One region of the Pectobacterium atrosepticum genome, then DNA from elsewhere that is predicted to be linked to it. Evidence: predicted binding sites of a transcription regulator. Region 1 holds the regulator's gene; each other region holds the start of a gene.

Region 1 (4,899 bases):
GCCCAGTTGGAAGGTGACAGCTTTCACCGCTATACCCGCCCAGAAATGGATATGGCGATTCGTAAAGCGCGTGATTTAGGACGACACATCAGCTATTTCGGCCCAGAAGCGAATGACTTCAGCCTGCTGGAACAATCGTTTATCGAATATGGCCTGCACGGACACGGCCAGACGCGTAAATACCTTCATACTTACGATGAAGCCATTCCTTATAATCAGGTTCCTGGGACATTTACGCCGTGGGAACCGATGCCGGAACCTACCGATATCCTGTTCTATGAGGGATTGCACGGTGGCATAGTCACCGATCAAAACGACGTGGCACAGCATGTCGATTTGCTCGTCGGCGTAGTACCGATCGTCAATTTGGAGTGGATTCAAAAGCTGATTCGTGACGTCAATGAGCGCGGCCACTCGCGTGAAGCGGTAATGGATTCCGTTGTCCGCTCCATGGAAGACTACATCACCTATATCACGCCGCAGTTCTCTCGCACCCATATCAACTTCCAGCGCGTACCAACCGTGGACACCTCCAACCCGTTCGCTGCCAAGTCGATTCCCTCACTGGATGAAAGTTTCGTCGTCATCCACTTTCAGGGATTAGATAATATTGATTACCCCTATCTGCTCGCCATGTTGCAGGGCTCGTTTATTTCTCACATCAATACGTTAGTCGTTCCCGGCGGGAAAATGGGGCTGGCAATGGAATTAATCATGGCACCGCTGGTGCAGCGGTTGATAGAAGGGAAAACGATCGAATAACCGACACTGAGCACGGCAAGACGTGCCAAGAGGATAATGCCAATCGTTTAAGCATCGAGATACACGGGCTTAAGCGACCAGCATTAATGCTCAGAGAAAGGAATTACGGCAGTATTCTAATTTCGTGACTGTGCGTCACTTCAACGGCTTTGCCCAGCATCAATGCCACAGAGCAGTATTTTTCCGCTGACAGCTCGACAGCCCGCTCGACAGCTTTATCGGTCAGCCCTTTCCCCGTCACGATAAAATGCAGATTGATATGGGTAAATAAGCGCGGCGCTTCAGACCGACGCTCTGAGGTTAATTTCACCTCACAATCCGCCACATCGTTACGGCCCTTTTGCAGAATCGACACCACATCAATCGCGCTGCATCCCCCTACGGACATCAACACCATTTCCATCGGACTGGGCGCTTTATCGCCAGAATTACCGTCCATCAATACCTGATGTCCTGATGCGGATTCGCCCAAAAACGTTAAGCCTTCAACCCATTTTACCCGAGCCTGCATGATGTCTCTCCACTAAAATTTTTTTGAAAATTTATACCGTTACTGTACAAAAACCAGCGTTAATCAGAGCTTTGTCATGCTGAAGCGAGACAACACAAGACACATCCTTAAAGCTGTGTTAAAACGAAAATAGAATAGACCTTTTCTGGACAAACCCAGAAACGAAGAAGATGATGACGTAGCCAGAAATACCCAGCCACGTTTACGGTGCGGCAAAGCAGCAACCGAAAAACCAAGGGTACAGTGGTTCCAGTATATTCCCTGACGTCATTCTGCCTAGACTGAATTTTATTTTTTTAGCAGTTAAACACGCCGTACAGGGAACTCTGACCCCTGTAATTTGCGCAGTGAATTACAACAGAGGATGATAGCGAATGGTTCTCGGCAAACCGCAGACAGACCCGACTCTCGAATGGTTCCTTTCCCATTGTCATATCCACAAGTATCCATCGAAGAGCACGCTGATTCACCAAGGTGAAAAAGCAGAAACGCTTTACTACATCGTGAAAGGCTCTGTCGCAGTGCTAATCAAAGATGAAGAAGGCAAGGAAATGATTCTTTCCTACCTCAATCAGGGCGATTTTATTGGTGAGCTCGGCCTGTTTGAAGAAGGTCAGGAACGCAGTGCTTGGGTTCGGGCAAAAACCGCCTGTGAAGTGGCTGAAATTTCTTATAAAAAATTCCGCCAGCTCATTCAAGTTAACCCAGATATCCTCATGCGTCTGTCTGCACAAATGGCAAACAGACTTCAGATTACCTCAGAAAAAGTCGGCAACCTCGCCTTCCTTGATGTAACTGGCCGTATCGCCCAAACATTACTCAACCTGGCAAAACAACCTGATGCCATGACGCATCCAGATGGCATGCAAATTAAAATTACCCGTCAGGAAATTGGGCAAATCGTTGGCTGCTCGCGTGAAACCGTGGGCCGCATTCTGAAAATGTTAGAAGACCAGAACCTGATCTCTGCGCACGGTAAAACGATTGTCGTTTACGGCACTCGCTAAACCCCTGTCGCGATACCCTACCAATAAAAAAGCGTGAAGCCTCGGCCTCACGCTTTTTTTTATCGCACAATGCTTATCACAAAAAAATGGTTTATCAAATAACGGTTTATCACAAAATAACGTGAACTCAGTTCGCCGTGTTAACCACTTGAGCGACAGCTTTAGCGAATTTCTCCATCCCCTGCGCAATATCATCTTCATCAATGATCAAAGACGGCACAAAGCGGATCACGTTCGGCCCAGCCATCAACACCATAAGCCCCTGAGCCGCTGCAGCAGCCAAGAACTCACCCGCGCGACCATGCCATTGCGGTTTCAGCTCAGCCCCCAGCAAAAGCCCCATACCGCGGACTTGATCAAATACGCCATACTGCTGGTTGATTTTATCAAGCTCACTGACAAAGCGATCGTGACGATCCGCTACGCCCGATAGCACTTCCGGCGTATTGATGATATCCAGCGCAGCTTCCGCCACTGCACAGGCCAGCGGGTTGCCGCCATAGGTGGTGCCGTGTACCCCAACCGTCATGACCGATGCGATCTCTTCCGTCGTCAGCATCGCACTAATCGGGAAACCACCGCCCAACGCTTTAGCCGTTGTAAGGATATCCGGCGTAATACCATAGTGCATATAGCTAAATAATTTACCGGTACGTCCCATTCCACTCTGCACTTCATCAAATACCAGCAGCGCTTTATGTTGATCGCACAAGTCACGGACGCCCTGCAAAAATTCAGGCGTAGCGGGTGTAATGCCGCCTTCGCCCTGAATCGGCTCCAGCACGACCGCGCAGGTGTGATCGTCCATCACCGCTTTAACGGCAGCTAGGTCGTTGAACGGAACATGCACGATATCAGCAGGTTTAGGCCCGAAACCATCGGCATATTTAGGCTGTCCGCCAACCGAAACGGTGAACAGCGTTCGGCCATGGAATGCATTGTAGAAAGCAATAATCTTGGTTTTATATGGACTATGGCGTTTAACCGCATAGTGACGCGCCAGCTTAAATGCGGCTTCGTTAGCCTCTGCACCGGAATTAACAAAGAACACACGGTCAGCAAAAGTGGCATCAATCAATTTGCTCGCGAGGCGTAGCGCAGGTTCGTTGGTGAAAATATTGCTGGTATGCCACAGCGTTTCACCCTGCTGCCGCAATGCGTTAACCAGCGCAGGATGGCAGTGACCGAGCGCCGTAACCGCAATGCCACCGGAGAAATCGATATACTCGCGGCCGTCCTGATCCCAGACGCGGCTCCCCTTACCTTTCACTGGTACAAACTTCGCGGGTGCATAAACCGGCAAAATCACCTTATCGTGAGTATCCCGTGTCACCGCTTTCTGCTCTGCTGCCATTTGCTGCCTCACTCTGCTGTCCATTACGTCAGAAATGAAAATATAGTCAATAAATATGCATAAAAAATCACTCTCAGGCAATATTAAATCAGCCAATGAGGAGAATAAGTTTCTATGCGATTAAATTTTAAGGAAATTATCCAAAAGCTGATGCCCTTGCTGACTGAGAATACTCTCTGGATGGAACTGCACGCCTTCCAGCGGCAATGAGCGATGGCGTATCCCCATAATCTCGTCACGCTGTCCTTCATATTCGCTCCAGGCTGTGACCTCAAAGCAATCAGGTAGCGAAGCGGAATCAATGATGAGTGAATGATAGCGGGTGACCGTCAAAGGCTGAGCCAGCCCAGTGAAAACCCCCGTATCGCTGTGCGCAATCGCTGAGGTCTTCCCGTGCATGACCTGTCGTGCCCGCACCACACGTGCGCCGAACGCCTGCCCCATAGTCTGATGGCCAAGGCACACACCCAAAATAGGCAATTTATCGGCAAAGTGACGAATAACAGCCAGTGAAATACCTGCCTCATCTGGCGTACAGGGGCCCGGAGAAATCACCAATCGCTCAGGCGCAAGCAGCTCAATCTCACGCAGTGTCAGTTCATCATTACGCTTCACCACAACCTGTGCGCCAAGCTCACAAAAATATTGGTAAAGGTTGTAGGTAAAGGAGTCGTAGTTATCGATAATTAGCAGCATAGTCATTGCACAGTTAGTCGGAAAAGCCGTACTAACATACATGAAATTCGCGTCAGGCACCCAGCCCTTGTCACCCGCAAAAACAAATAGCTCACCATTTCTACGCAATAAATTAGCACGATAATAATTATACAGATCACAAATGATTTATTTCTACAACAAACACCTTTATTAATAGGTAACCTTTATTATTTACCCCCTATAAAAACCGATTTTTCTGAAATCATTTTTAACAAAAAAAATAATAAATACAAATTCCTCATGAATTAATTACGTTTTTTAAATTTGCCTGGTTAGTTCACGGGATTTATCTTTTTAAGTGGTAGTTTTTTTAAATTTTGACGGCGATCACAATTGCTTCATAGCGAATAACCCTGACGTATAAAACGGATAATAAATAAAGAATCCAGATTGAAATAGCAAATTTTAAAAAACACAACCACATGAATTTAAAGGATTTAAATAGAAATCAGTTTCTATTTAAAAGAAATAAACACAAAACATCTCAGTTGTCCTCTGTTATTTCATTAATATATTTAATGCCCCATCTTGTATTGTTTATTTTTTCT
Region 2 (4,899 bases), 130 kb from region 1:
ATCAACCTCGTTAATTTTTTGCGGCACGTGCCGCCAATACACCAGAAGTGAGATCTCATCGTTATGTACCATGTCGTTGCTTCCGATTTAGATGGCACACTGCTGTCACCTGACCACTCGCTGTCCCCGTATGCGAAAGAAACCCTCAGGCTGCTGACGGAGAAAGGGATTCACTTTGTGTTCGCTACCGGACGGCACCACATGGATGTCGCGCAGATCCGCGATAATCTCGGTATCAGCGCGTTTATGATTACCTCGAATGGTGCGCGTGTGCACAACTCGCAGGGTGAGCTGATTTTCAGTCACAATCTGGATCAGGACATTGCCCGCGACCTTTACAGCGTCGTACACACGAACCCCGATATGCTGACGCACGTTTACCGTGATGACGAGTGGTTTATGAACCGTCCGCGTGCGGAAGAAGAACGTTTCTTCAAAGAGTCGATCTTTAAATACAAGCTGTTCGAGCCCGCACTGCTCGAAACCGATGGCGTTAGCAAAGTATTCTTTACCTGCGATTCGCATGAACAACTGCTTCCGCTGGAAGAAGCGATCAACGCGCGCTGGGGCGACCGCGTCAATGTGAGCTTTTCGACCCTGACCTGTCTGGAAGTGATGGCGGGCGGCGTGTCTAAAGGCCATGCGCTGGAACAAGTGGCAAAGATTATCGGCTTCTCGCTCAAAGAGTGCGTGGCGTTTGGTGATGGCATGAACGACTACGAAATGCTGTCGATGGCCGGAAAAGGCTGCGTCATGGAGAACGCGCATCAGCGCCTAAAAGATTTACTGCCGGATCGTGAAGTGATTGGTTCTAACGCAGACAGCGCGGTGCCGAATTACCTGCGAGAACTGTTTCTGAAGTAAGCAGTGCATTATCGAACTGAGGTATTATCGGGTACGTCTGTACCCGATGGGAAAGCTGAACTTCAGCGATCGTTTAAGGATCGAGATACCGAGGGTGACCACGGTGCGAGGCATCCCTACGGGAGCCTCATCATCGTGTTTCCCTCTCAATCCATGCTTAAATGACTAGCATGAGAACTTCAGCGCGGCTTTTTCAGAAAATCGACTGCTTTGTCGGGAAAATCGGTGAACAGGCCGTCAACGTCCGCTTGATGGTAGAGAATGTCATAGAGTTGATCGATATCTTTGGCGTACGTCGGTAGCCTGTCGGCTCTTGCCGTAAACGGGTGCACCTGAAGTTTATGTTGATGCGCTTCCTTCACCATATTGGTAAAGGCGATGCTGTCAGGCGTCGAATCTTTCTGAACGAGCATGTGGTAGTCCGGGCCGATACCGTCTGCATAGGTCGCAATCTGTTTCATTGCACCGGGCTTTTGCATCCAATCGTAGTTGTAATTCACCCACGACCCATCGGCCTGTTTTTCGTAGGTTTCATTCCAGTCGGTATAGGCGATCAGTTGAATCAGGTTCAGATCCATTTTCATCTGCGGCTGCAATTCGGTTTTGATACGCTTTAACTCTGCAACATCAAACGATTGCAGGAAGACCCTATCGCTTTTCTCCGTATAGCCATACTGCTTCAGCACCGTCAGCGTTTCGCGGGCGATATCTTTCCCTTCCTGATGGTGAAACCACGGTGCTTTGATTTCAGGATAGAGGCCAATGTTCTTGCCGGTTGAGTGGTTCAGACCCTGAATAAATTCAATCTCTTCCTGAAAAGTATGAATACGGAAGTCGGATTTCCACATCGGGAAACGGTTTGGGTAGCTCTGTACCTGCTTGCCGTCTTTGATGTCGAACCCTTCGGTGAATTTCAGCGACTTGATCTCTTTTAGCGTGAAGTCGATGGCGTAAAAGCGTCCATCTTTACGGGCACGCTGAGGGAAACGCTCTGTCACATCGGTAACGCGATCCAGATAGTGATCGTGCAGGACAATAAGCGCGTTGTCTTTGGTGAGTACCAGATCCTGTTCCAGATAATCGACACCCTGAGCGTAGGCCATCGCCTTCGCCGGAAGCGTATGCTCGGGCAGATAGCCACTGGCACCGCGGTGGGCAATGACGATTTTGTCAGTTGATGAAGTGGAAATACTCGAGTGACTAGAAACACTAAAGGAAACGGAGAGCGCAAGGGCGGAGATCAGAGATGTTACGGTAACGTTCATGCGATCAAACCTCTTTCTGTCGAGAGAAAGGCGGCGTCATCAGGACGCCGCCAGAGGGATGCTTACAAGAGCGGGTTAGGCGCGATTGGCTAACTCTGCTTTATGCTTTTTCTCATTCAGCATAACAACAACCAGCAGAAGCACAGCCATAATGCTGCCGCCGATCATCACCATGAAACCGCCGTCCCAACCGAAGAAGTCAACGGTGTAGCCGACGATGGCGCTGGCGGCAACGGAGCCACCGAGGTAGCCGAACAGGCCGGTGAAGCCCGCCGCAGTACCAGCCGCTTTCTTCGGTGCCAGTTCCAGCGCGTGTAGACCAATAAGCATAACCGGACCGTAAATCAGGAAGCCGATGATGATCATACAGGCCATGTCCACACCCGGATTACCGGCTGGGTTCATCCAGTAAACGACGGTGGCGATGGTGACAAGTACCATGAAGAACACGCCCGTTGCACCACGGTTACCTTTGAACACCTTATCAGACATCCAACCGCACAGCAGCGTGCCCGGAATACCCGCGTATTCGTACAGGAAGTACGCCCAGGACGATTTATCCAGTGCGAAGTGTTTAACTTCTTTCAGGTAAGTCGGTGACCAGTCGAGGATGCCGTAACGCAGCAGGTAAACGAACACGTTGGCGATAGCGATATACCACAGCAGTTTGTTCGGGAAAACGTACTGCATGAAGATCTGCTTAGCGGTCAGCTCTTCTTCTGCTTTTTCATTGTAATCAACCGGATAATCGTTTTTGTACTCTTCAATCGGTGGCAGACCACAAGATTGCGGTGTGTCACGCATCAGTGCAAAAGCGATCATGGCAACCAGAATGGCGGCGAATGCCGGCATATAGAGCGCCGCTTTCCAGTCGTTGAACCAGGCCATACCCAGCAGGAACAGCAGAGGGGGAAGCCCACCACCGACGTTATGCGCACAGTTCCATACAGATACGATGCTGCCACGTTCTTTCTGTGACCACCAGTGAACCATAGTACGTCCGCACGGCGGCCAGCCCATGCCCTGGAACCATCCGCACAGGAACAGTAGGACGAACATAATCGCAATGCTTGACGTTGCCCACGGTACGAAGCCCATGAACAGCATGACCGCAGCTGACAGAATCAGACCGGCGGGCAGGAACACTCGCGGGTTAGAACGGTCGGATATCGATCCCATGATGAATTTGGAAAAGCCGTAGGCGATGGAGATACCGGACAGCGCAAAGCCAAGGTCACCACGTGAGAAGCCCTGTTCAATCAGATAAGGCATCGCCAGTGTGAAGTTTTTACGTACCAGATAGTAGGCGGCGTAGCCAAAAAAGATCCCCATGAAAATCTGCCAACGCAGGCGACGATAGACGGGATCGACGTGATCTTGCGACACGCGTGGCTGGTGGGCGGCGGGCCTAAAAATACTCAGCATAGATATCTCCAATGCGAAAAAAAACGATAGCTTTTTTGTTCTATTACGAACGTTATTGTAAGGGGCTAGCGTACAAATGAGTGTGATTCATGACGCTAATGTTACACTTTTATGAAACTGTGACGATTTTTGCGCTCATGTTAACAGAATCGGAAAATCTCACAGTGTGGTTTTAGTGATACAAATCACACTTATGGTTTTTAAACTCCCCTTTATTTTCGTTTAGTGTTCGTTTTTGCTCTTTATCAAACATTAACCCTTCTTTTTGTGTCCCAATAGCAACATACATATCCTCTATATCCCCGCCTGGAGCGAGAACATGAAGCAAAACACTGGGAACTGGCGTGAAACTGACGTGGTTGTCATCGGTGGTGGTGCGACAGGGGCGGGTACGGCACGAGACTGTGCCCTGCGCGGACTGCGCTGCTTGTTGCTTGAACGTTATGATATTGCGACTGGGGCTACCGGGCGTAATCACGGCTTATTACATAGCGGTGCCCGCTATGCGGTGACGGATGGTGAATCTGCCCGCGAATGCATTGAAGAGAACCAGATTCTCCGGCGGATCGCCCGACACTGTATTGAGCCTACCGACGGTTTGTTTATCACCTTGCCGGAAGACGATCTCGGCTGGCAGGCGCAGTTCATTACCGCTTGCCAGCAGGCGGGGATTGGCGCGCAGGCGCTGGATCCGCAGGAAGCGCTGCGGCTGGAACCCGCAGCAAACCCGACGCTGATTGGCGCGGTGCGCGTGCCGGATGGCTCTGTCGATCCTTTTCGCCTGACGGCGGCCAACATGATTGATGCCTGTGAGCACGGCGCGGAAGTGTTGACCTATCATGAGGTCATCGGGCTAATTCGTCAGGGTGACCGTATTACCGGTGTGCGCGTTTTCGACCATAAAAAAGGTGTAGAAACAGAAATATACGCGCAGGTGGTGGTCAATGCCGGTGGTATCTGGGGACAACACATTGCGGAATATGCCGATCTGCGCGTGCGCATGTTCCCGGCAAAAGGCGCACTGCTAATTCTTGGACATCGCATCAACAATATGGTGATCAACCGCTGTCGCAAACCGGCAGATGCCGACATTCTGGTGCCGGGCGATACCATTTCGCTGATTGGCACCACCTCAACCCACATCGACTACGATCAGATCGACAATATGCTGGTGACGCCTGCTGAAGTGGAAACGCTGATGCGGGAAGGTTCGATGCTGGCTCCCGCGCTGGCAAGCACGCGAATTCTACGCGCCTATGCGGGTGTACGACCTTTGGTTGCCAACGATAGCGATCCCAGCGGGCGTAGCGTGAGTCGCGGCATTGTGCTGCTCGACCATGCTAGC
Region 3 (4,899 bases), 360 kb from region 1:
TGCCGAGCCGACCAGTAAGGGGCGAAACGGCAATGCTCTGGCGGCGTTAACGATGTGTGTCAGATCGTCCTGCACGTCGGTATCGAGAATAATCAGGCGTGTACCCTCGTCCGCCAACTGCTGCAAACGGTGGGCTAAATTGGCCTGACGCACCTCATCAAGATGTATCTCCGCTACCGGTAAAGCAGTTTGTTCCGCCAGACGGGCGGCGATAGACGCTGAGGTCACCGGCGTTTTTGGATCGCTGGCAAATTCCGTGTCGGTAAGCCGACGACCATTAACCCAGACTTCACCTTGTCGGGTAACGCGCCCCAGCGTCGGCGACGCCGCAGCAATCAGTGCAACAGGCACATCAGCCGCAGACAGCGCAGCGGCTACCTCCGCCCCCAGATTCCCACGCAGCGTCGAGTCAATCTTCTTAATAATCCAGCCTTTCCCGCCCACGGCCTGCCAAGCGGCTACCGCGGCTGCAGTACGTTGAGACGCCACGTCGTCACGCGCCGCACGGCTATCGGTGTTGATGACCACCGCATCGCCCAGTAAATCCGCATGCAGTGTATTAACGTCAAATACGACGCTAACCCGAGCACCATGCTGCGCCAGACCGACGCCCGCATCATTGGCACCCGTAAAGTCATCAGCGACAACTAATACCTGTCCTGCTGATTGCTGCACGTTTGGCATACCTCATCCTCGGTTCATGATTACCTGACAATGATTATATTGAATCACATTTGATTATATGTGAGCAATATCAAATTATTTAAAAGGAATTTCACCTATAAATTATCACCACGATGTGGCAAATGGCGTTTAGCAGTGACTAACACCACGCCATTTGACTGAAAGTAATCACCATCGCAACCATTATCATCGCGATAACGCTCTGGCGAAGAAGATAAAAGGCAAGGTAATAAGCATGAATATCAATAGCACTATCCTCAGCGGTTACCGGGTACTTCAGGACATTAGTCACCTGTTGACAGGGAAACAGCACGTTTTATTTGTCACCGACAAAAACATCGTCGGGCTGCCTGACGTTCAGGCGCTGATCGCACAAGTTAAGCAAGCCGTTCCGCAGGTTCTGTTGGTTGATAATGTGCCTGCCGAGCCGAGCCAGCACGACGTTGCCCACATACTGAGTCAGCTCACACAAACCCAGACCGATCTGGTCATTGGCGTAGGCGGCGGCAGCGTACTGGATGTCGCCAAACTGCTTTCCGTGCTGTGCGCAGGTGATGAAACCGTCACGCTGGATAGCCTGCTGGCAGGAGAAAAGCCGACTCGCCGCACGACATCCTTGCTCATCCCGACTACCGCAGGAACCGGCTCAGAAGCCACGCCAAATGCCATTCTTGCGATCCCGGAAAAAGAGACCAAGGTCGGCATTATTACGCCAGTGATGCTGCCGGACTATGTTGCGCTGGTGCCGGAGCTGACCATCAGCATGCCGCCACATATTGCCGCCTCAACCGGTATCGACGCACTCTGCCACCTGATCGAGTGTTTCACCTCGACGATTGCCAACCCAGTCAGCGACAACTACGCGCTGATTGGCCTGAAGAAGCTGTTTGCCAACCTTGAAACGTCTGTGCGCGAACCGGGCAATCTGGAAGCCAAGCTGAATATGCTATGGGCGTCCTATTACGGCGGTGCCGCCATTGCCCACTCTGGTACGCATCTGGTTCACGCCATGTCTTACCCGCTAGGCGGCAAGTACCACATCCCACACGGCGTGGCGAACGCCATCCTGCTCGCCCCTTGCATGCGCTTCGTGCAGTACGCCGCACAGGACAAATTCGCTCAGGCGTATGACCTGCTGCCGGATGCCGATCTAAGGCTCGGTACCGCGGAAAAAGCGCAGGCGCTGGTGACCTATTTCAGTGAGTTGGTCAAACGTCTCAATCTGCCCAACACCTTACAGCAGCTTGGCGTGGAAAAAGATCACCTGCCCTATCTGGTCGATGCCGCGTTACAGGTTCAGCGTCTGATGAAAAACGTACCGACACAAGTCAGTGCCGACGATGTCCGTGAGGTGTACCTGACTCTGTTTTAACAGAGCGGTTTTGAATAGAACGATTTTAAGTTTCCACCTTTTTGATTACGTGTAACGAGGAAGAATAATGAGTAAGAACATTACCGGCGTCCTGACCGCCATCGTCACGCCGTTTGATAACCAGGGCGAATTTAACCCCGCTGCCATGCGTCTTCAGGTTCAACGCCAGATGCGCTATGGCAACGGTATTTTCTGTAACGGCACCAACGGTGAGTTTTTCGTTCTACACACCGATGAGAAAGTCGCCGTCACTGAAACCTGCGTTGATGAAGTTGCCGGAAAAGTGCCGGTTGTCGGCCACATCGGTGAAATCTCCACGCGGGAAACCATCAAGCTCGGCAAGCGCATCGCCGCGCTGGGTGTCGATGCCGTTTCTGTCATCACCCCGTATTTCATTCCACTAAAACAGGAAGAGCTGATCGCCCACTACACCGCCGTCGCCGATGCGCTGACCGTGCCGGTGTTTCTCTACAACATTCCTGCACGCACGGGAAATACGCTGGCACCGGAAACCGTCCGCACGCTGGCGGATCACCCGAACATCATCGGCATCAAAGACAGCGCAGGCAGCTATGAAAGCCTGAGCGGTTATGTGCAAGCGGTGAAAGGTGTGCAGGGCTTTAACGTACTGAATGGCCCAGACTCGCTCATTCACCAGGGCTTTGTTGACGGCTGCTCCGCCTGTATTTCCGGGCTGGCTAACGTGGCACCGGAAGCGATCAGCCAGATTTGGCACCGTTTCCATGCCAGTGACATTGAAGGCTCCCGTCAGGCACAAGAACAGGTCGCCGAATTGCGTAAGACACTGTATGCCATCGCGTTCTCACCGGCTGTGGTGAAGAAAGCGCTGGCAATTATGGGTGAAGACGTCGGCGTCAGCCGCTATCCGATCCAGTTTTCCGCACAGGATGAAGACAACATCCGCAACATACTTAGTCAATTCTCGCAGTAACAGAGAAATTTCAATTTCCACTTATAGGCCGAGAAGATATGAACCATTTTGATTTTACCGACACCCTCATCATCATTGGGATGATTGTATTTTATATCGCATTCACCTCATGGTTGACGCTCAAATTACGCAGTAAATCCAGCGCCGAGTTCATGGAAGGATCGCGTGCGCTACCGGCGTTTATCGTCGGTGTTCTGCTGATGACCGAGTTCATCGGTGCCAAATCCACAGTAGGTACGGCGCAGTCCGCGTTCGAAAACGGTATCGCCGCGTCCTGGTCAGTGATTGGCGCGGCCATCGGCTTCCTTCTGTTTGGGATGATTCTGGTCAAAAAGATCTACAACACGGGTAAAGTCACCATTTCCGGCGCAATTGCCGAGAAATACGGGACATCGACCAAGAACATCATTTCAATCATCATGATCTATGCTTTGTTGCTGGTGAACGTGGGCAACTACGTCAGCGGCGCAGCAGCCATCTCAACCGTGTTAAAAATTTCCCTGCCCGTGGCAGCATTGATCACCGCCATCGTCAGTACTTTCTACTTTTACTTTGGCGGCTTAAAAGGTGTTGCTTATGTAACGTTGATTCACAGCGCCTTGAAATACGTCGGCGTAATGATCATTTTGTTCGTGGCGCTGAAAATGACCGGTGGCATCACACCGATGATTGAGAAAATGCCGGATTACTACTGGACATGGGATGGGAAACTCGGTGCCGGCACTATCTTCGCTTGGCTGATTGGCACCATTGGATCTATCTTCTGTACACAATTCGTCATTCAAGCCATCTCAGCTACCAAGGATGCAACTTCTGCAAAACGCGCCACTTGGGTCGCCTTCTTCTTCTGTATGCCGATCGCGATTGCTATCGCCGTCATCGGCGTCGCAGCGAAGTTTGTTCACCCTGAAATCAACAGCCTGTATGCAATGCCAATCTTCCTGCAAGATATGAACCCGTGGTTAGCTGGGCTGGTGACAACCTCATTGGTCGCATCGATTTTCATCAGCGTAAGTACCGTAGCACTGGCAATCGCCTCACTGATCGTGAAGGATTTTTACGTCCCGTACTATAATCCGACACCGGAAAAAGAGATGAAAATGACGCGTGTATTCTCGCTCATTATCGGATTCGCGCCGTTAATTTTCGTCCTGCTGGTGCCTGAAGTTCTGAAGCTATCGTTCTTTACCCGTGCCATTCGCTTGTCGATTTCCGTCGTTGCAATGATTGCGTTCTACCTGCCGTTCTTCAGCAGCACTCGCGGGGCGAACGCCAGCCTGATCTCAGCCTGTGTGGTCACCTCCGTTTGGTATATTCTCGGCAACCCATACGGCATCGATAACATGTATGTCGCGCTGGTTACCCCAGCTATTGTCATACTGATCGATCGCATGATTCCGAACAAAGCGAAAAAAATCAAAATTTCTCAAACTGAAAATAAATCAGGAGCTTGAGTAATGAGTAGCGAAACCATTACTGTGGAACGTAGCGGAAAAGTCCATCACGCAGAAGGCGATGCCACGCGTCTGGATGCCTACATTCCATCGGAATGCCCGCAGAATCATGCGGCCAACCTGCTCCATCTGCCGAACGGCGATGTGCTGTGCGTCTGGTTCGGTGGTACACAAGAAGGGATTGCGGATATCTCTATCTATATGTCCCGCCTTGTGAACGGCAGCGGTAGCTGGAGTAAAGCCGCCAAGCTGTCTGAGGATGCCACGCGTTCTGAGCAGAACCCTGTGCTGTTCCTCGCGCCGGATAACGTGCTGTGGCTGCTGTACACCGCGCAGAAATCCGGTAATCAGGATACCGCGATTGTGCGCTACCGCCAGTCCACCGATTTAGGTGCTACCTGGGGCGAGATCGGCACGCTGCTCGATCAGCCGGGCAC
Region 4 (4,899 bases), 660 kb from region 1:
TTGCTCAATCATCTCTCGTATTTGCAGGCTGTATTGTTGCTGCCACTCATTTATTTTACCGACAGCTTCATTTAGCTGTTTAAAATTTTCGCCAAATTGCTCACCGATTTTTTCGTTAAAGTCATGAATAACTTCTTTTAATGCTTCAATTAATGCTTTTGAGTTATTTTCAGTTTGAATTTTTGCAAATTCAGTAAATGCATTATGAATATTGGTGAGTTTATCGTTTTGATCGCCGCGCATTAACTTTAACTGTGTGAGTAAAGAAGCATCTTCATTTCCTGCTATAGCATAATGCAATCGGCCAATCGATTCTGTAGAGATCTGTAAGTGTTGAACAATATCATCAATTGTTGAATCAGTGGGTGTTGGTTGGTTGTTTTTTGTTCTTACACCCCAGATGGCATAGCGCCATTTTATAATTAATGCGCAAGCGACACCCGCGACAGAAGCCCAAAATGCGGTTTTTATGCCATTAATCAGCGTAGGTAAGCTATTTTCCACATCATTCATATCGAATGACGACAAACCTAACGCAATGCCAAGGAAGGTTGCCAATATTCCTATAGTAATGAGGATACCTGGCGACTCATGGGATTTTTTCTCGGTAAAATTCCAGTTGCTATAAATGAAGTAGGCAAGGATTACAGCAATAAAAATCCATGTTTCAAGTGGTAATATACTAAGCATAGAGTAGTCAAATTGTCCGTTTGTTAAAAATAAAGCTATCGTGCTAAAAGAGTCACTTTTTATTTAAGGTAGTAAATTGCATATTCGTTACCTTGTTAATAGTTTCATTTTGTAATCTATTTTTTCATATTGTCGAGTAACCTCATATTTTTGGCGAATTTTATTATTCGGATGAAAAATGCGAGATGAAACGCAATTTTAATAATATGTTTATGATTAAACAATAACCATACTGGTTTTTATTTCTCTTGAACGCCAGACCTGGCCTTTTTCTGCACAGCCAGCCTGATTCGACTATGCTTATGTCGTAGAAAATCTTGTCATGGAAAATCCGTCGCTAGCGTGTTTTTGTCCGTATAAAGCACGGCTGGCGGGGCAGTAAGCATAACAGGAGTAGGGAATGAGAAGGCTGATGACGTACCGTTCACGCTGGCTGCTGCCAGTTCTGGTTATTCTGGCGGCATTGCAGCTTGCTGCCTGCGGTGACAGTGAAGCCGAGCAGCGGAAGGCATTCATTGCGTTCCTGCAAAGCGTGCAGTCGCAGCAGGATGGGATACTGCCTGCATTGACGGAAGAGCAAAAGAAGAATTTTGGCAATTTCACCAACGATTACGCGATTTTAACCACCTTTTCTCAGCAGTTTAATCAGGCCGTATCCGGCAGTTTAACGCCGATGCTGGGGCAAATTTCCCGTATTCGCGTCCCTAAAGACTATCTGACACAGCGTGATGCACTGAGGCAATCTGTTGGAACCATGAGCCTGTTGGCGCAGCATGTTCAGACGGCGAAAGCGCAGGCTGACAATGCCCACCGCACATTAAAACAGCCCGAAGAGGTGCAAATTCCTTATGAGCGACTGTATGCGCGGACGGTAATACAGCCGACGAATGCGTTGTTGCCTGCTATTCCGAATGCCACGTCGTTTACACAAAGCCTGATTCAGGTTGGGGATTTCCTTCAAGCTCAGGGCGATCAGGCCGTATTTAACGGTGCGTCTGTGCAATTCCGTACGCCACAGCAGGTGGCGCAATATAACGGTATGGTGGCAGCATTGCCGGTTCAGCAGCAAAATTTAATGAATGCGCTCAGAGGGGTAACTGGCACGAACTATCCCTAATTAGCCTCTTTTAGCGAGGCGCTCTTGGCGGATAGGTATTCTGGATAAGATGAGTTTGGCAGACGAGAGGAAAAATAAATTGTGATTAACATCACATAAATAAAACAAACAAGCGCCTGTAAAGTGTGATGCAAATCACATATAAGGCGCAGTGTTTGTCTACAAATCTGTTTAGTTTTTCATTTTTAACGGTTTTTTGTGAAGTAAATCACCTATTTGTATCGTTGATGTAGGGTGGTTGTGTGATTTTTGTCACGTTGCTGCCATGAGGTTGCGGTATGAAAACAGCGTGTTAGAGTCCGCGCTGCATACAGTAATAATGACGGAAGTATTCTTGTGGCAATCGGTATTTTTATAGCCACGCCGTCTCACGATAATTACCACGCGCTCTTATTGTCAGCGCGTTTCAATAGGGGTGTGTTTTTATGCTTTCACCAGATATTAAGATCAAAGTTCAAAACTTTGGCCGCTTCCTCAGCAATATGGTGATGCCCAATATTGGCGCATTTATCGCCTGGGGTATTATTACCGCGCTGTTTATCCCCACTGGCTGGATTCCCAATGAAACGTTGGCGAAGCTTGTCGGTCCAATGATCACGTTTTTGCTGCCATTGCTGATTGGTTATACCGGCGGACGCTTGGTATTTGGTGAGCGTGGTGGTGTGGTTGGTGCAATTACAACGATGGGCGTGATTGTTGGGACCGATATCCCGATGTTCCTCGGTGCCATGATTGTAGGCCCGTTGGGCGGCTGGGCGATCAAACGTTTTGACCGTATGGTCGACGGTAAAATCAAGAGCGGCTTTGAAATGCTGGTCAACAACTTCTCTGCCGGTATTATCGGTATGTTGTTGGCAATTCTGTCGTTTTTGGCAATTGGTCCGCTGGTTGAAGTCTTCTCTCAGGTGCTGGCCTCCGGCGTTAACCTGATGGTGCAGAACAACCTGTTGCCGTTGACGTCCATCTTCGTTGAACCCGCAAAAATTCTGTTCCTGAACAACGCTATTAACCACGGTATCTTCTCACCGCTGGGCATTCAGCAGGCGACGGAAACTGGCAAATCTATTTTCTTCCTGATCGAAGCGAACCCAGGCCCGGGTATGGGCGTGCTGATGGCTTACATGTTCTTCGGCCGTGGTAACGCGAAAGAATCAGCACCGGGTGCGGCGATTATCCACTTCCTGGGCGGTATTCACGAAATTTACTTCCCTTATGTGCTGATGAATCCGCGTCTGATTATTGCGGTGATTCTGGGTGGAATGACTGGCGTGTTTACGCTGAGCGTGTTGGGTGGCGGCTTGGTTTCTCCTGCGTCCCCTGGCTCAATTTTGGCCGTGTTGGCGATGACGCCAAAAGGCGCTTACTTCGCTAACCTCGCAGCCATTGCAGCCGCTTTCGCGGTGTCCTTCATTGTGTCAGCGATTTTGCTGAAAAGTACCAAGCAAAAAGAAGAAGACCTGGGCGACGCGACACGCCGCGTGCAGGAAATGAAAGCCTCTTCCAAAGGTGCAGCAACGAGCGCCGGTGTCAGCGGCGACATGAGCACCGTGCGTAAAATCATCGTAGCCTGTGATGCCGGCATGGGTTCCAGCGCGATGGGTGCTGGTGTGCTGCGTAAGAAAGTTCAGGATGCTGGGCTGACCAACATTTCGGTGACTAACAGCGCGATCAATAGCCTGCCGGATGATGTTGATCTGGTCATTACGCACCGCGATCTGACCGAGCGTGCGATGCGCCATGCGCCGCAAGCGCAGCATATTTCGCTGACCAACTTCCTTGATAGCGGTTTGTATAGCGATCTGGCAGCTCGTCTTGTGGCAGCGCAGGGTGCTGCGAAGCCTGAAACCGTCGCGACACCTGCACCAGCAGTTGTAGCCGATGTGCAGACGAACCTGTTCCAACTGGGTGCGGGTAACGTGTTCCTGAATCAGCATGCGACACACAAAGAGCAGGCAATCCGTTTTGCCGGTGAGCAACTGGTAAAAGGTGGCTACGTCGAACCTGAGTATGTTGAAGCGATGCTGGAGCGCGAAAAGCTGACCTCCACCTATCTGGGTGAATCGATTGCCGTACCACACGGTACGATTGAAGCGAAAGATCGTGTGCTGAAAACGGGCGTTGTCTTCTGCCAATATCCTGAAGGTGTTCGCTTTGGTGATGAAGAAGATGAGGTTGCGCGTCTGGTTATCGGTATTGCTGCCCGCAATAACGAACATATTCAGGTCATCACCAGCCTGACTAACGCGCTGGATGATGATGCCGCCATTGAACGTCTGGCACATACCCAAGATGTTCAGGAAGTACTCGACTTACTCTCTGGTAAAAAAAGTGCCTAATTGATGTGGCTAGAGCCGCCTTCGGGCGGCCTCTTTTTATGTTTTTTTAAGGTTATGTCTCATGAAAGCATTACATTTTGGTGCAGGTAATATCGGCCGTGGATTTATTGGTAAATTGTTGGCGGACGCTAACGTTGAACTGACATTCGCTGACGTCAATCAGCCGCTGTTGGATGCGCTCAACAGCCGTAAAAGCTATTCGGTGCGGATTGTCGGTGATAACACTCAAGTTGAGGCCGTCAGCAACGTCAGTGCTGTTCACAGCGGCAGTCAGGATGCCATCGCATTGATCGCCGTGGCCGATCTGGTGACGACCGCTGTGGGACCGCAGATTCTGGAAAAAATCGCCGGCACTATCGCTCAGGGGCTGGTTAAACGTCATGAAGACGGCAACACCCGGCCGTTGAACATTATTGCCTGTGAAAATATGGTGCGTGGCACCAGCCAGTTAAAACAGCATGTGCTGAAACTGCTGCCGGAAGCCCATCAGGAATGGGTTGTCGAGCATGTAGGATTCGTCGATTCCGCCGTGGATCGCATCGTTCCCCCTTCGGAAGCGGGAAGTGACGATGTGTTGGCGGTGACGGTAGAAACCTTCAGCGAATGGATTGTCGATAAAACCCAGTTCTGCGGTGAGCCGCCAGCGATTCCCGGTATGGAACTGACCGACAATCTGATGGCGTTTGTCGAGCGTAAGCTGTTCACGCTTAATACTGGTCATGCGATTACGGCCTATCTCGGCCAGCAGGCACGTCA

What was found. The regulator CRP, encoded in region 1, controls carbon source genes, mostly activating them, when cyclic AMP is high. The targets are predictions, from matches to a motif close to ATGTGANNNNNNTCACAT.
Region 2: a site for CRP is predicted at 3,728-3,745, ahead of glpT (glycerol-3-phosphate transporter). Genes of this name have one in related genera too.
Region 3: a site for CRP is predicted at 743-760, ahead of GZ59_RS18015 (iron-containing alcohol dehydrogenase). Genes of this name have one in related genera too.
Region 4: a site for CRP is predicted at 2,004-2,021, ahead of GZ59_RS00450 (PTS mannitol transporter subunit IICBA). Genes of this name have one in related genera too.

What each region holds. Positions count from the first base shown of each region.
Region 1 covers NZ_CP009125.1:4,433,144-4,438,042, forward strand. The annotation lists gene GZ59_RS19765 (phosphoribulokinase) at 1-762, shown strand, start outside; gene GZ59_RS19770 (OsmC family protein) at 866-1,273, opposite strand; gene crp (cAMP-activated global transcriptional regulator CRP) at 1,648-2,280, shown strand; gene argD (bifunctional acetylornithine/succinyldiaminopimelate transaminase) at 2,408-3,634, opposite strand; gene GZ59_RS19785 (aminodeoxychorismate synthase component II) at 3,755-4,330, opposite strand.
Region 2 covers NZ_CP009125.1:4,560,243-4,565,141, reverse strand. The annotation lists gene yigL (sugar/pyridoxal phosphate phosphatase YigL) at 64-864, shown strand; gene glpQ (glycerophosphodiester phosphodiesterase) at 1,044-2,129, opposite strand; gene glpT (glycerol-3-phosphate transporter) at 2,205-3,554, opposite strand; gene glpA (anaerobic glycerol-3-phosphate dehydrogenase subunit A) at 3,874-4,899, shown strand, end outside.
Region 3 covers NZ_CP009125.1:4,072,779-4,077,677, forward strand. The annotation lists gene dtnK (D-threonate kinase) at 1-684, opposite strand, end outside; gene GZ59_RS18015 (iron-containing alcohol dehydrogenase) at 920-2,056, shown strand; gene GZ59_RS18020 (dihydrodipicolinate synthase family protein) at 2,124-3,008, shown strand; gene GZ59_RS18025 (sodium:solute symporter family protein) at 3,047-4,462, shown strand; gene GZ59_RS18030 (sialidase family protein) at 4,466-4,899, shown strand, end outside.
Region 4 covers NZ_CP009125.1:103,710-108,608, forward strand. The annotation lists gene GZ59_RS00440 (hypothetical protein) at 1-690, opposite strand, end outside; gene GZ59_RS00445 (DUF3053 domain-containing protein) at 1,103-1,807, shown strand; gene GZ59_RS00450 (PTS mannitol transporter subunit IICBA) at 2,233-4,143, shown strand; gene GZ59_RS00455 (mannitol-1-phosphate 5-dehydrogenase) at 4,205-4,899, shown strand, end outside.